2 regions of the Pantoea sp. X-Soil-ISGK-421 genome follow, and region 2 is predicted to be linked to the other one. Evidence: predicted binding sites of a transcription regulator. Region 2 holds the regulator's gene; the other holds the start of a gene.
The links. Region 2 encodes Fur, which represses iron uptake genes when iron is present. Its sites were predicted from a motif close to ATAATAATGAGAACNACTATCAA; they were not measured.

Region 1 (5,995 bases), on a different replicon from region 2:
CGCTGGCCCGCCGCGTTACCGCAATTTTTCTCCGGCCTGCAGATGGCGGTGGTGCTGGCACCCATTGGGGTGGTGATTGGCGAATGGGTCGGCGCCAGCGAAGGGCTCGGCTACCTGATGATGCAATCCAACGCGCGGCTGGAAACCGCCACCAGCTTCGCGGCGCTGCTGCTGTTACTGATTCTGGCGCTGCTGCTTTCGGGCAGCGTGGCGCTGATTCGCAATAAAATCCTCTGGCAAACCACATAAGGACACACCTTGAACACCCTACGAATCGCATTGACCGCGTTGCTGCTGCTGGCGACCGCTAACGTCCAGGCTGCGGAGAAAGTTCGCCTGCTGCTCGACTGGTTTATTAACCCGAACCACGCGGCGATTTTCGCTGCTCAATACAGCGGCGCGTTTAAGAAAGAGGGGCTGGATGTGGAGATGATCGCGCCCGCCGATTCAGCTTCCGTTCCGCTGCTACTGGCGGCGGGCAAAGTCGACCTCGCCATAAGCTACCAGCCGCAGCTCTATACGCTGGTGGAAAAAGAGGTGCCGGTGATTCGTGTCGGGACGTTGATCAATCAGCCGCTGAATACGCTGACCACCGTGTCGAGCGATATCCACACCCTCAAGGATTTCGCCGGCAAAACCATCGGCTATGCGGTGCCGGGCACCGAAGATGTGGCGATCCGCAATATGCTGAAATCGCAGGGCGTCGATGCTGACTCGGTGAAGTTCATCAACCTGAATATGGATGGCACCTCTGCGTTGCTGACGCACAAGATTGATGGCGCGATGACGATATTCCGCAACTATGAGCTGCTGGATCTGAAAGACAAAGGTGCTACGCCAACGGTATTCAAGCCGGAAGATTACGGCGTGCCCGCCTATGACGAGCTGATCATTCTGGCGAACCAAAAAACCGCCGCACAGGATAAGCGTATTCCCGCGTTTTTACGTGGACTGGATGCCGGTGTGGTGTGGCTGCGTGCGCATCCGCAGGAAGTGTGGCAGGCGTTTATCAAGCACTATCCCGAGCTGAACACGCCGCTCAATTACCAGGCGTGGCAGGCGACGCTGCCGTACTTCGCCGCGCACAGCGCGGAGTTTGATAAGGCGCGCTACCAGGCGTTTGGCGAATATATGAAAGCCAATGGCGTGATTAAAACTGTGGCGCCGCTGGGGCGTTATTCCCTTCAGTAATCTCCTCCCGGTGCGCATTCATGCGCACCCTACACATTCGTAGGGTCGTCATTCATGGCGACCTGCTAATATCCCTTGCACCCACACTTATTTTTGATAATGATATTTATTCTCAACTATCAAGTCATGGATAACCTGATGCGTTTCCCCGCGTTTACTCTGCTGCTTACCCTATTTTTCATCTGCACTACGACACAAGCCAACGCTAGCTGGCCGCGCACCCTCGCCACACCGAAAGGCCCTTTCACGCTGCAACAGCCGCCGCAGCGCATTGTCTCCACCAGCGTCACCTTGAGTGGCACCTTGCTGGCGATTAACGCGCCGCTGGTCGCTTCCGGCGCCACCAGTCGCAGCAGCAGCGTGTCGGATGCGCAGGGCTTTTTCACCCAATGGAGCGCGGTGGCCAAAGCGCGTCAGGTGAAATCGCTCTATATATCGCAGCCGAACGCTGAAGCGATTGCCGCTGAAGCGCCAGATTTGATCGTGATGGCCGCCACCGGCGGGGATTCGGCGCTGCGTCTTTACGATCAACTGCAAACCATCGCACCGGTGTTAGTGATCGACTACGGCGATAAGCGCTGGCAGGCATTGGCCTTGCAACTGGGTGCGATTACCGGCCATGAAGCCGATGCCCAAAAGGTGATTGCAGCGTTCGACCAACGGGTGGCAGCGGTGCGTCATACCATCACGCTGCCGCCGCAGCCGACCTCTGCGCTGGTCTATTACGAAGATGGACGCGGAATGAATTTGTGGACGGCAGCATCAGCGCAGGGCGCGTTGTTGCAGGATTTGGGCTTCACGCTGGCCGCGCCGCCCGCCAGTTTTCAGGGCAGCACCAGCATGGGTAAACGCAATGACATTATTCAGCTGAATGGGGAAAACATGGCCGATGGCATCACCGGCAACACACTCTTGTTGTTTGCCGCCGATGAAAAAACCGTGCCGCAAGTGGCGAAGAATCCGTTCCTCGCCCATCTGCCTGCGGTGCAGCAGCACCACATCTTTGCCGTAGGTAATGACACCTTTCGCCTCGATTACTACAGCGCCAGCAATATGCTGAGCAGCATCGAGCGGCAGTTTACTCGTTAAGCCTCTGCGGTGGCGGGCTGCGGCGCGTCAGGTTGTTCACTGAGACGCGCCGTGCGCAGGCCGCGCGCCGCCAGCGACAGCAGCAGCAATAATCCTGCTGCCAATCCACCAAACCACAGCACGCTGCTCAGCGGTGCCAGCGCCCGTGCCAGCGCCCCTAATCCCAATGCACCAACCGAATCGCCGGTCACATCCTGAGCGGTGCCAAGACTGTTCACGCGTCCCAGCAGCGCATCCGGCGTGTGATGCTGCGTCAGCATAAACTGCAGCAGCGAGGCAATGGCGTTGCTGTAGCCGTAACACACCAGCGCCAGCAGCGCGGGCAGCAGATGGTTGTAAAGGCCAAGTGAGGCGATGCAGGTAAACGCCAGCAGCGCACAGCCAATCAGCACCAATCCGGGACGCGCTAACTGCCGCACCCACCCGCTGGTAAAGGCACCGATCATTGCGCCCAGCGGTACCGCCGAGTACATCAATCCCAATGCGGATGCATCGGCGTGAAACGTTAACGCCAGCGCCGGGAACAGAATACGCACCGCGCCGACCATGCTGAGTAGCAAACCGACCAGCACCACCGCGCCGACCACTTTATGCTGGCAGACAAACTGAATGCCGCTCGCCAGCGCGCGCAGCGGATGCTCGGGTTCCTGCTGGTCGGGTTTCATCGCCGGTAAGCGCACCAGCGGAATCAGCGTAGCCAGCGTGCCGATAGCGGCGACCGCAAATGCCCAACCGACACCCGCAGCAACGATGATCATACCGCCGAGCGCGGGGGATAAAATCGCGCCGAGGCGCACCGTTAGCATGCTGAGCGCACCGGCTTCTGCCAGATGCTCACGTCCGACAATCAGCGGGATCACTGCCATCAGCGCGGTCATACCGAGTGCGCCAAAGAAGCCATCCCAGAAGGCGAGGAAGTAGAGCGCCAGCAACGAAGGCGCCGGGCTAAAGGCGTTGAGGCTGAGCAACACAAAGCCGATGCCGCAGGTGCCGCGCGCGAACAGGATCAACGTGCGGCGATCGTAGCGATCGGCCAGCACACCGCCGAGCAGCAGTCCGATGAACATGCCGATGCCGTCGAGCATTACCGCCACGCCGACTTGCAGCGTGGATCCGGTCATCGCCTGAATCTGCACCGGCACGCCAACCGCCAACATGCCAAGGGCGAACACCGATAGCATGCGCGCACAGAATATCGCGCGGAACGACGCGTTGTTTTTCAGCAAACTAAAATCTAAAAATATCGAGGGCTTAGCCATAAGTCTCCAACAGTAAATCATCTTTGCATCACCCGTAGCGGCGCGATTTATCGCGCGGTTTTAACGGCGCGCAATGAATTGCGCCGCTACGATGAGTGCTTTATTTGATCTAGGTAAACAAACGATTGATCAACGGACCCAGCACCTTCAGCGAATCGGCCGAGAGAATATCGGCGTGTTCGCAATCCAGCGGGAAAATCGTTAATTCATCAACAAACGGTGCCCAACTGGCGCGCACATCCATACCCTGCGGCAGTGTTCTCTCGGCCATGAACAGTGTGGCTTTGCCGGCATAACGCGGGGTACGTGCTTCGGCGAGGCGCGCGACGGCGTCTTTGTAGTTGGCGACGATGGTGCTAAACATCACCGCCTTCTCTTCACGCAGCAGCGGATCGCGCTCATCTTCAGTGGCGGCCATAAATTCGGCCTGCTCGCGCGCCACTTCCTGTTCCGCCTCGTCGGCATCTGGCGTGCGCCAATCCTGACCTTCTGCCGGATAGGTATCCAGCAGGCCAAGAAATGCCACCGTTTCACCCTGTGCCTGCAAACGTGCCGCAATCCCGTGTGCCAGCGTGCCGCCGAGTGAATAGCCCAGCAGGAAATAAGGACCGCTCGGCTGCTGCTGGCGAATCGCCTGCAGATGGTGGTCACACATCGCCTCTACGCTATGACACGCGGCAATCACGCCGTTGGGACGCGGCGATTGCAGGCCGACAATCGGGAAATCGCCGTCGAGATAGTGCAGCAGGGCGCTGTACTGCCAGGCGAAACCGGATGCCGGATGGATACAGAACAGTGTTGGGCCGTGACCGGCGCGCAGCGGCAGCAGTTCGCCGTTGCCACCGCTTTCATTGTTCGCACCGCCGTCAAGCAGCGCCGCCAGTTTCTCCACGCTGCGCGCGGCGATGATCTGGCCAACGCTGAGCGGCGGCACTTCACGCCGACGCAGTTCCGCTGCCAGACGCATCGCCAGCAGCGAATGACCACCGAGCGCGAAGAAATCGTCATCGGCAAATACGCTGTCGCAACCGAGCAACTGCTGGAACAGATCCGCCAGCAAACGTTCGTTGGCGCTGTCCGGCAGGCGGCCGCTGCGCGCACTGAGCTGCGGCATCGGCAGCGCTTTGCGATCCAGTTTCCCGTTGGCGCTGAGCGGCAGATCATCGAGCAGCAGATAGCTAACCGGCTGCATATGTGCCGGCAGACGTTCGCTCAGCTGCTGCTTCACCGTTTCGATATCCAGCGTGACACCTGCTTTGGCCACCAGCCAGCCCAGCAGCTGACGGTTATCGACGCCCGGCGTTGACTGTTGCGTCAAGGTGCGAGCCGCCACCACCGCCTGTGCAACGCCCGGTAGCGCCACTAAAGCCTGTTCGATCTCGCCGGGCTCAATACGCTGCCCGCGCATCTTCAGTTGGTCGTCGCTGCGGCCGAGATACTCCACCGCACCGTCAGCGCGCCAGCTGGCGATATCGCCGGTGCGATACATGCGCTCGCCTTCGGCAAACGGCGCGGCGACAAAGCGCTGCGCAGTGAGGTCAGCGCGATGCAAATAGCCATCGGCCAACTGCACGCCGCTGAGATAGAGATCGCCCGGCACGCCAACCGGCACCGGACGCAGCAGACTATCGAGGATGTGCAACTGGGTGTTCCACACCGGACGACCAATCGGCACGCCCAGCCCGTTGAGGCCTTCCAGCGCGCTGCCGCTGGCCGGTTGCCAGGTGACATCGACGGCGGCTTCGGTGGGGCCGTAGAGGTTGTGCAGCGGCGCGGCGATCACATCCTGATAGCTGCGCGCCAGGTCGCACGCCAGCGCTTCACCGCTGCAGAACACGCGGCGCAACGTTGGGCAAGCCTGCTCGGTTTGCGCGGATAGATGACCGACAAAAGCCGCCAGCATGGATGGCACGAAGTGCAGGGTCGTGACGCGGTAGTCGTCAATCAGCTGCCACAGCGCCTGCGGATCGCGATGCGCCTCCGGTGGGGCCATCATCAGCTGCGCACCGGCCATCAGCGGCCAGAAGAACTCCCATACTGAGACATCGAAGCTGCATGGCGTCTTCTGCAACACCACGTCGTCGGCGCGCAGCGGGTAGCTGGCCTGCATCCAGCGCAGGCGGTTGACGATGGCGTGTTGATTCACCACCACGCCTTTTGGTTTGCCGGTCGATCCCGAGGTGTAGAGCACGTAAGCTGGGCGGTTTGCATCCGCTTTCGGCAAGCTGTGGCGCGACTGAATATGTTCACCTGCTAAGGCATCAAACATCATCAGCGTGCCGAAGGGGGCAAAGCGGGTTTCCAGTGAGGATTCGGTGATGAGCACCCACGGCCGCGCGTCTTCCACCATATATGCCAGACGCTCATCCGGATAACCGATATCCAGCGGCAAATACGCCGCGCCCGCCTGCAGGATGGCGCTGAGCGCGATGCTGAGACGCACCGAGCGCGGCAGT
Region 2 (5,995 bases):
ATTACGCATTCTCTCTGCACGCTGGAGTTCCAGGATAACCGTCGCTTGTACGATTGGGTGCTGGATAACATCACTATCCCAGTGCATCCGCGTCAGTATGAGTTCTCGCGCCTGAATCTGGAATACGCCGTGATGTCGAAGCGTAAACTGACTCAGTTGGTAAGCGAGAAGGTTGTAGAAGGCTGGGACGATCCGCGCATGCTGACCGTTTCCGGTCTGCGTCGTCGTGGTTACAGCGCCGCTTCTATCCGTGAGTTCTGCCGCCGCATCGGCGTAACCAAGCAGGACAATATCGTGGAGATGGCGTCATTAGAATCGTGCATTCGTGACGATCTCAATGAAAACGCGCCACGTGCCATGGCTGTAATGGATCCGCTGAAGGTCGTAATCGAGAACCTGCCTGCAGGTCATGAAGAGATCATCAGCATGCCGAATCATCCGAACAAACCGGAGATGGGCACGCGTGAAGTGCCATTCAGCCGTGAAGTGTGGATCGATCGCGCTGACTTCCGTGAAGAAGCCAACAAGCAATATAAACGTCTGGTGCTGGGTAAAGAAGTGCGTCTGCGTAATGCCTACGTGATCCGTGCCGAACGTGTGGCGAAGGACGATGAAGGTAATATCACCTGCATCTACTGTACCTGCGACGTTGATACTCTGAGCAAAGATCCAGCTGATGGCCGTAAAGTGAAAGGCGTCATCCATTGGGTTTCTGCTATTCACGCGTTGCCAGCGGAATTCCGCCTGTATGATCGTCTGTTCAGTGTGCCAAATCCGGGCGCGGCTGAGGATTTCCTCACCACCATTAACCCGAACTCACTGGAGACTAAACAAGGCTTCGTTGAGCCAGGTCTACGTGTAGCCGAGCCAATGGCAGCGTACCAGTTTGAACGCGAAGGTTATTTCTGTGCTGATAGTGTGTATTCACAGCCATCCAAACTGGTGTTTAACCGCACCGTTGGCTTGCGTGATACCTGGGCAAAGATCGGCGATTAAGCGTTTTTGACATCACGCGATATGATCATGTAAGGGCGAGCAATCGCCCTTTTTTATTATCTCTATTTGGCAAGCTACAACCTTTTATGCTGCCCGCCTCATCAAGCCTATAATTCCTCATTTGCGACTATTCTGACTTTAGAATAATTAACCCATTTGCCAGTGTGAAAAACTTTTTTTCAGGTAGGCTATGCGCTCTCAGACGTTGCTCCGCGGGTTATCTAAGGAAAAAAAATGACAAGTCTCGCTCAGGAAGCTAAGCATAGCGTGGTCGTTTTACATCAGCTTATCGAACGTATTTTCAATCAGGCAGAAGGTAGCGACGACAGTATTGACCTGTTTTTGTCGTACTTTCATCCCGAATTTAAAATGGTGACGCCGCAAGGCAAAAGATTGGATCTCAACGAAATGGAAGTGCTTTTTCGCCAGCTGCAGGGACAGCGTGAAGGTATGCGCATTGCGACCAGTGAGCACGCCATCATTTCGCAGCAAAGCGAGGAAGTGACGATTCAGTATCGTGAATTACAGATGATGAACGGTACCAATCAGAGCCGCATTTCACTGGCGGTACTGGATTGCAGCACCACCATTCCTCGCTGGCGTTACCTGCAAGAAACTTTCGTTGCCTGATTTCAGGTATAAAAAAACCGGCTCAAGCGCCGGTTTTTTTATACTGCATAGCACACTCAATTACTTATCGTGGAGCGAGTCGTCTTCGCGGCAGTCTCCCAGCGCACAGTGACCGTAGAGGTACAGGCTGTGGTTGCTGAGTTTGATGCCATGGCGAGTGGCAATTTCACGCTGACGCGTTTCAATTGATTCATCGCTGAATTCGATAACTTTGCCACAATCCAGGCAAATCAAGTGATCATGGTGATGCTGCTGAGTCAGTTCGAAGACAGATTTACCGCCTTCAAAGTTATGACGGGTTACGATGCCCGCGTCGTCAAACTGGTTAAGAACGCGATACACCGTCGCCAGGCCAATCTCTTCGCCCATATCAATCAGGCGCTTGTACAAATCTTCCGCACTGACGTGATGGGACTCGGGGCCAGGTCCCTGAAGCACTTCCAGAATTTTCAGTCTGGGTAGCGTGACTTTCAGGCCAGCCTTCTTCAATGCGGAGTTGTTGTCAGTCATGCGGATATTGTCCTGTTACTTTGCTAGTCACTTGCGGCGCAGGGGCCTTGAATGTTTAGGTCAACGCGCATTCTCATTTGCGTCTCATTATAGAACTCAAGCAGTGAAATGAAAACCAAAGCAACGTCCTTAATCACCAAAGGCTGTAAGGATAATGTCACTAACGTCTTCATGACGCTTGGGTTTTGGATTCCATTTCACTCAGCCTCATTCTACTGCCAGAGGAATAAGCGGATGACCATTGCGGGTATTCTACAGATTTGCGGGGAAAAGTTAAAAAACCGTAGCTATTATTTTTATAGGAAATTCCGTTACCCGATGTGAGATTACGCCCACATCGGGCAGAGCAGGGAATCAGGCTTCAATAATCTCTTTCAGCTGCAGCTCGTCAAAGATCTGCTTAACCCACTTCTCAACACGTTCGTTGGTCAATTCCGGCTGACGATCTTCGTCGATAGCCAGACCAAGGAAGTTTTTATCATCGGCCAGGCCTTTTGATGCTTCAAAATGATAGCCTTCAGTTGGCCAGTGACCGACGATCACCGCACCGTTCGGCTCGATGATGTCACGGATGGTGCCCATCGCATCACAGAAGTACTCAGCGTAATCTTCCTGATCGCCACAACCAAACAACGCTACCAGCTTGCCATTGAAGTCAATCTCTTCCAGCGTCGGGAAGAAATCATCCCAGTCACACTGCGCTTCGCCGTAATACCAGGTTGGAATGCCCAGCAGCAGGATGTCGAACGCCTCGAGATCTTCTTTGGTGCTCTTAGCAATGTCATGCACTTCGGCGACATCTTTACCCAGTTGTTTCTGGATCATCTTTGCAATATTTTCAGTGTTGCCGGTATCGCTGCCGAAGAAAATGCCTACGATTGCCATGGGTTAGGTAACCTCTTAAATCCTGATTGTGAATGTAAGTCAGTTGACTGCACAGTTATGCGAATAATAGCAGACCGGTAAAAAGTGCGGAACGTGTAAAGCCGTGACTTTGTGTTCCAGCGTGCGGTCTTCGCGCGTTACGACAGTTTGAGCTGTGCCAGCAGCATTTGTTCAATCAATTCGCTGCGACTGATATTTTGCTGATCGGCCAGCGTGCTGAGCGCGTCAACCGCTTCGCTCGACATCTTCAGCTCAACACGACGCAGCCCACGCACTTTATCGCGCTTGAGCTGATTACGTTTGTTGATGCGTAACTGTTCATCACGCGTCAGCGGGCTAGTTTTCGGGCGACCAGGACGCCGCTCGTCTGCGAAGAGATCAAGCGTAGTGCGGTCTGTCTGTTCTTTTGCCATGGTTTGTAAAACTGAGTGGGCGCGAACGGCGGAAAGGCGCTGCGCGATTAAAACATTATCGGCCCGACCACGGCGAAAAACACGCTGTGGCAAATTTTTAGCGCGACATCATACTCCAGCGCCTTCCCTGACGCCAATCCTAAAGCGCAAGCGGCAAGCTTTTGCTTTTACAGGTTAAAGAAACGCCGAACGGCGCGTAACACCGCATCGGGTTTCTCAGCATGCACCCAATGTCCGGCGCCGTTGATCACGTGCGCATGCGCCTGCGGGAACTGACGCAGCAGGGCTTCGCGATGCTGATTATCCAGATAAGGCGAATCGCCGCCGCGGATAAACAGTGCCGGATGCGACCACGCAGGAATTTCCTCCCAGCCGGATAGGGTGCTGTAGTTATCCCACAGCACGGGCACGTTAAAGCGCCATTCGCCTTCAGCGAAAGACTTAAGGATAAACTGGATCACGCCATCCTCAGCAATATGCTGACGCATCACTTCAGCGGCTTCACTGCGACGCGTGACGCCCGCAGCGGTGACGGCACGAATAGCGGCAAAAATTTCGTCATGGCGGCGTGTCTGATAATCAACGGGCGCGATATCGATCATCACCATTTTTTCAATGCGTTCTGGCGCAATCGCGCTGAGCGCCATGGCGATTTTGCCACCCATTGAGTGGCCGATCACGCCAGCGCGATCGATGTTGTGCGCATCCAGCGTTGCGACAATGTCCTGTGCCATGGCGTGATAGTTCATCACATCGCTTCGCGGGGACAAGCCGTGGTTACGCACATCAACCTGCAGTGTGGGACGAGCATCGCGCACACCTCGCGCCAGCACGCCAAGATTATCAAGGCTACCAAAAAGACCATGGATTAACAGAATCGGCGTGGCATCAGGGGTAGATTGTTCAGTTTGCAGACGGGCGTTTAAAATCATGGCTAAAGTTCTTACGGTTGTGACCTTGGCTTAGGTTATCATGGATTCACCTGTCCAGCAGTCAGGCCGGTGGGCATTAGGGCATATTCCGACTTTTGCCCGGAAACGTTGCCAACGCTATCGGCTGCCACGGATTTAACTTTATAATCCTTATGTTAGAACCCGCTCACATTTTGCACGACTGGATTTTGCTAAAGCCGTTGCAATAATGCGTGGTTCTGTCATTTGCCAGAATCGTACGGAAAAAGATGAAAACGATTGAAGTTGACGAAGAACTCTACCGTTATATTGCCAGCCACACGCAGCACATTGGTGAAAGCGCCTCAGATATTTTGCGCCGCATGTTGAAGTTTACCGCCGGACAGAGCGCACCTGCTGCGCCTGCCGCTGGAGCATCAATGAAAGAAGCTCAATCTGCCAGCCGCGAAGCGCGTCCTCAGGATCGCGTTCGTGCGGTGCGTGAACTGCTGCTTTCCGATGAATATGCCGAGCAGAATAAGGCGGTTAACCGCTTTATGTTGGTACTGTCAACGCTCTATCGTCTTGATCCGGCTGCGTTTGCTGAAGCTACTGCCTCGCTGCAGGGCCGTACCCGCGTCTACTTTGCGGGCGACGAGCACACGCTGCTGCAAAATGGCACCCATACCAAGCCTAAGCACGTTCCCGGCACACCGTACTGGGTGATCACGAATACCAATACAGGTCGCAAATGCAGCATGGTGGAACACATCATGCTGGCTATGCAGTTCCCACAGGAACTGACAGAGAAAGTTCGCGGCACCATTTAACTGAAGCGTCAGGGAGAAGCGCCAATGGCCAATCACCCCCGTGCTGGGCAGCCTGCCCAGCAGAGCGATTTGATTAACGTTGCACAATTAACCTCGCAGTATTACGTCCTGAAGCCCGATGTGGCGAATCCGGATCATGCGGTGAAATTTGGCACTTCAGGCCACCGCGGCAGCGCGGGACGCCAAAGCTTCAATGAACAGCACATTTTAGCGATCGCCCAGGCAATTGCTGAAGAGCGCAAAAAGAACGGCATCACCGGTCCATGCTACGTCGGTAAAGACACGCATGCGCTGTCTGAGCCAGCAATTCTGTCAGTGCTGGAAGTGTTGGCCGCTAACGGCGTGGACGTGATTGTGCAGCAGGACAACGGTTATACGCCGACGCCTGCCATCTCTAACGCCATTCTTGAGCACAACAAACGCGGCGGCGCGCAGGCGGACGGCATCGTTATCACGCCTTCACACAACCCACCGGAAGATGGTGGTATCAAATACAATCCGCCAAACGGTGGCCCGGCTGATACCAACGTTACCAAAGTGGTAGAAGATCGCGCTAACCAGCTGATCAAAGGCGAGCTGAAAGACGTGAAACGTCTGCCGCTGGATCAGGCATGGGCGAGCGGTCACATCGTTGAGCAGGATCTGATCCAGCCGTACGTTGAAGGTCTGGCGCAGGTGATTGACTTCGCCTCCATCCAGAAAGCGGGTCTGAAAATTGGCGTGGATCCGTTAGGCGGTTCTGGCATTGCTTACTGGCAGCGCATCGCTGAGCATTACCAGCTTGATCTGACCATCGTTAACGATGCGATCGATCAAACTTTCCGTTTCATGCATCTGGATA

Region 1: the regulator Fur is predicted to act here: its motif matches at 1,285-1,307, upstream of fepB (Fe2+-enterobactin ABC transporter substrate-binding protein).

Annotation. Positions count from the first base shown of each region.
Region 1 covers NZ_AP035980.1:658,072-664,066, reverse strand. Annotated here, with positions in the region: gene AC6I8K_RS21730 (ABC transporter permease) at 1-249, shown strand, start outside; gene AC6I8K_RS21725 (ABC transporter substrate-binding protein) at 259-1,191, shown strand; gene fepB (Fe2+-enterobactin ABC transporter substrate-binding protein) at 1,330-2,280, shown strand; gene entS (enterobactin transporter EntS) at 2,277-3,539, opposite strand; gene AC6I8K_RS21710 (amino acid adenylation domain-containing protein) at 3,649-5,995, opposite strand, start outside.
Region 2 covers NZ_AP035979.1:1,198,370-1,204,364, forward strand. Annotated here, with positions in the region: gene glnS (glutamine--tRNA ligase) at 1-996, shown strand, start outside; gene AC6I8K_RS05500 (hypothetical protein) at 1,231-1,626, shown strand; gene fur (ferric iron uptake transcriptional regulator) at 1,687-2,136, opposite strand; gene fldA (flavodoxin FldA) at 2,491-3,021, opposite strand; gene ybfE (LexA regulated protein) at 3,159-3,434, opposite strand; gene ybfF (esterase) at 3,602-4,366, opposite strand; gene seqA (replication initiation negative regulator SeqA) at 4,615-5,154, shown strand; gene pgm (phosphoglucomutase (alpha-D-glucose-1,6-bisphosphate-dependent)) at 5,179-5,995, shown strand, end outside.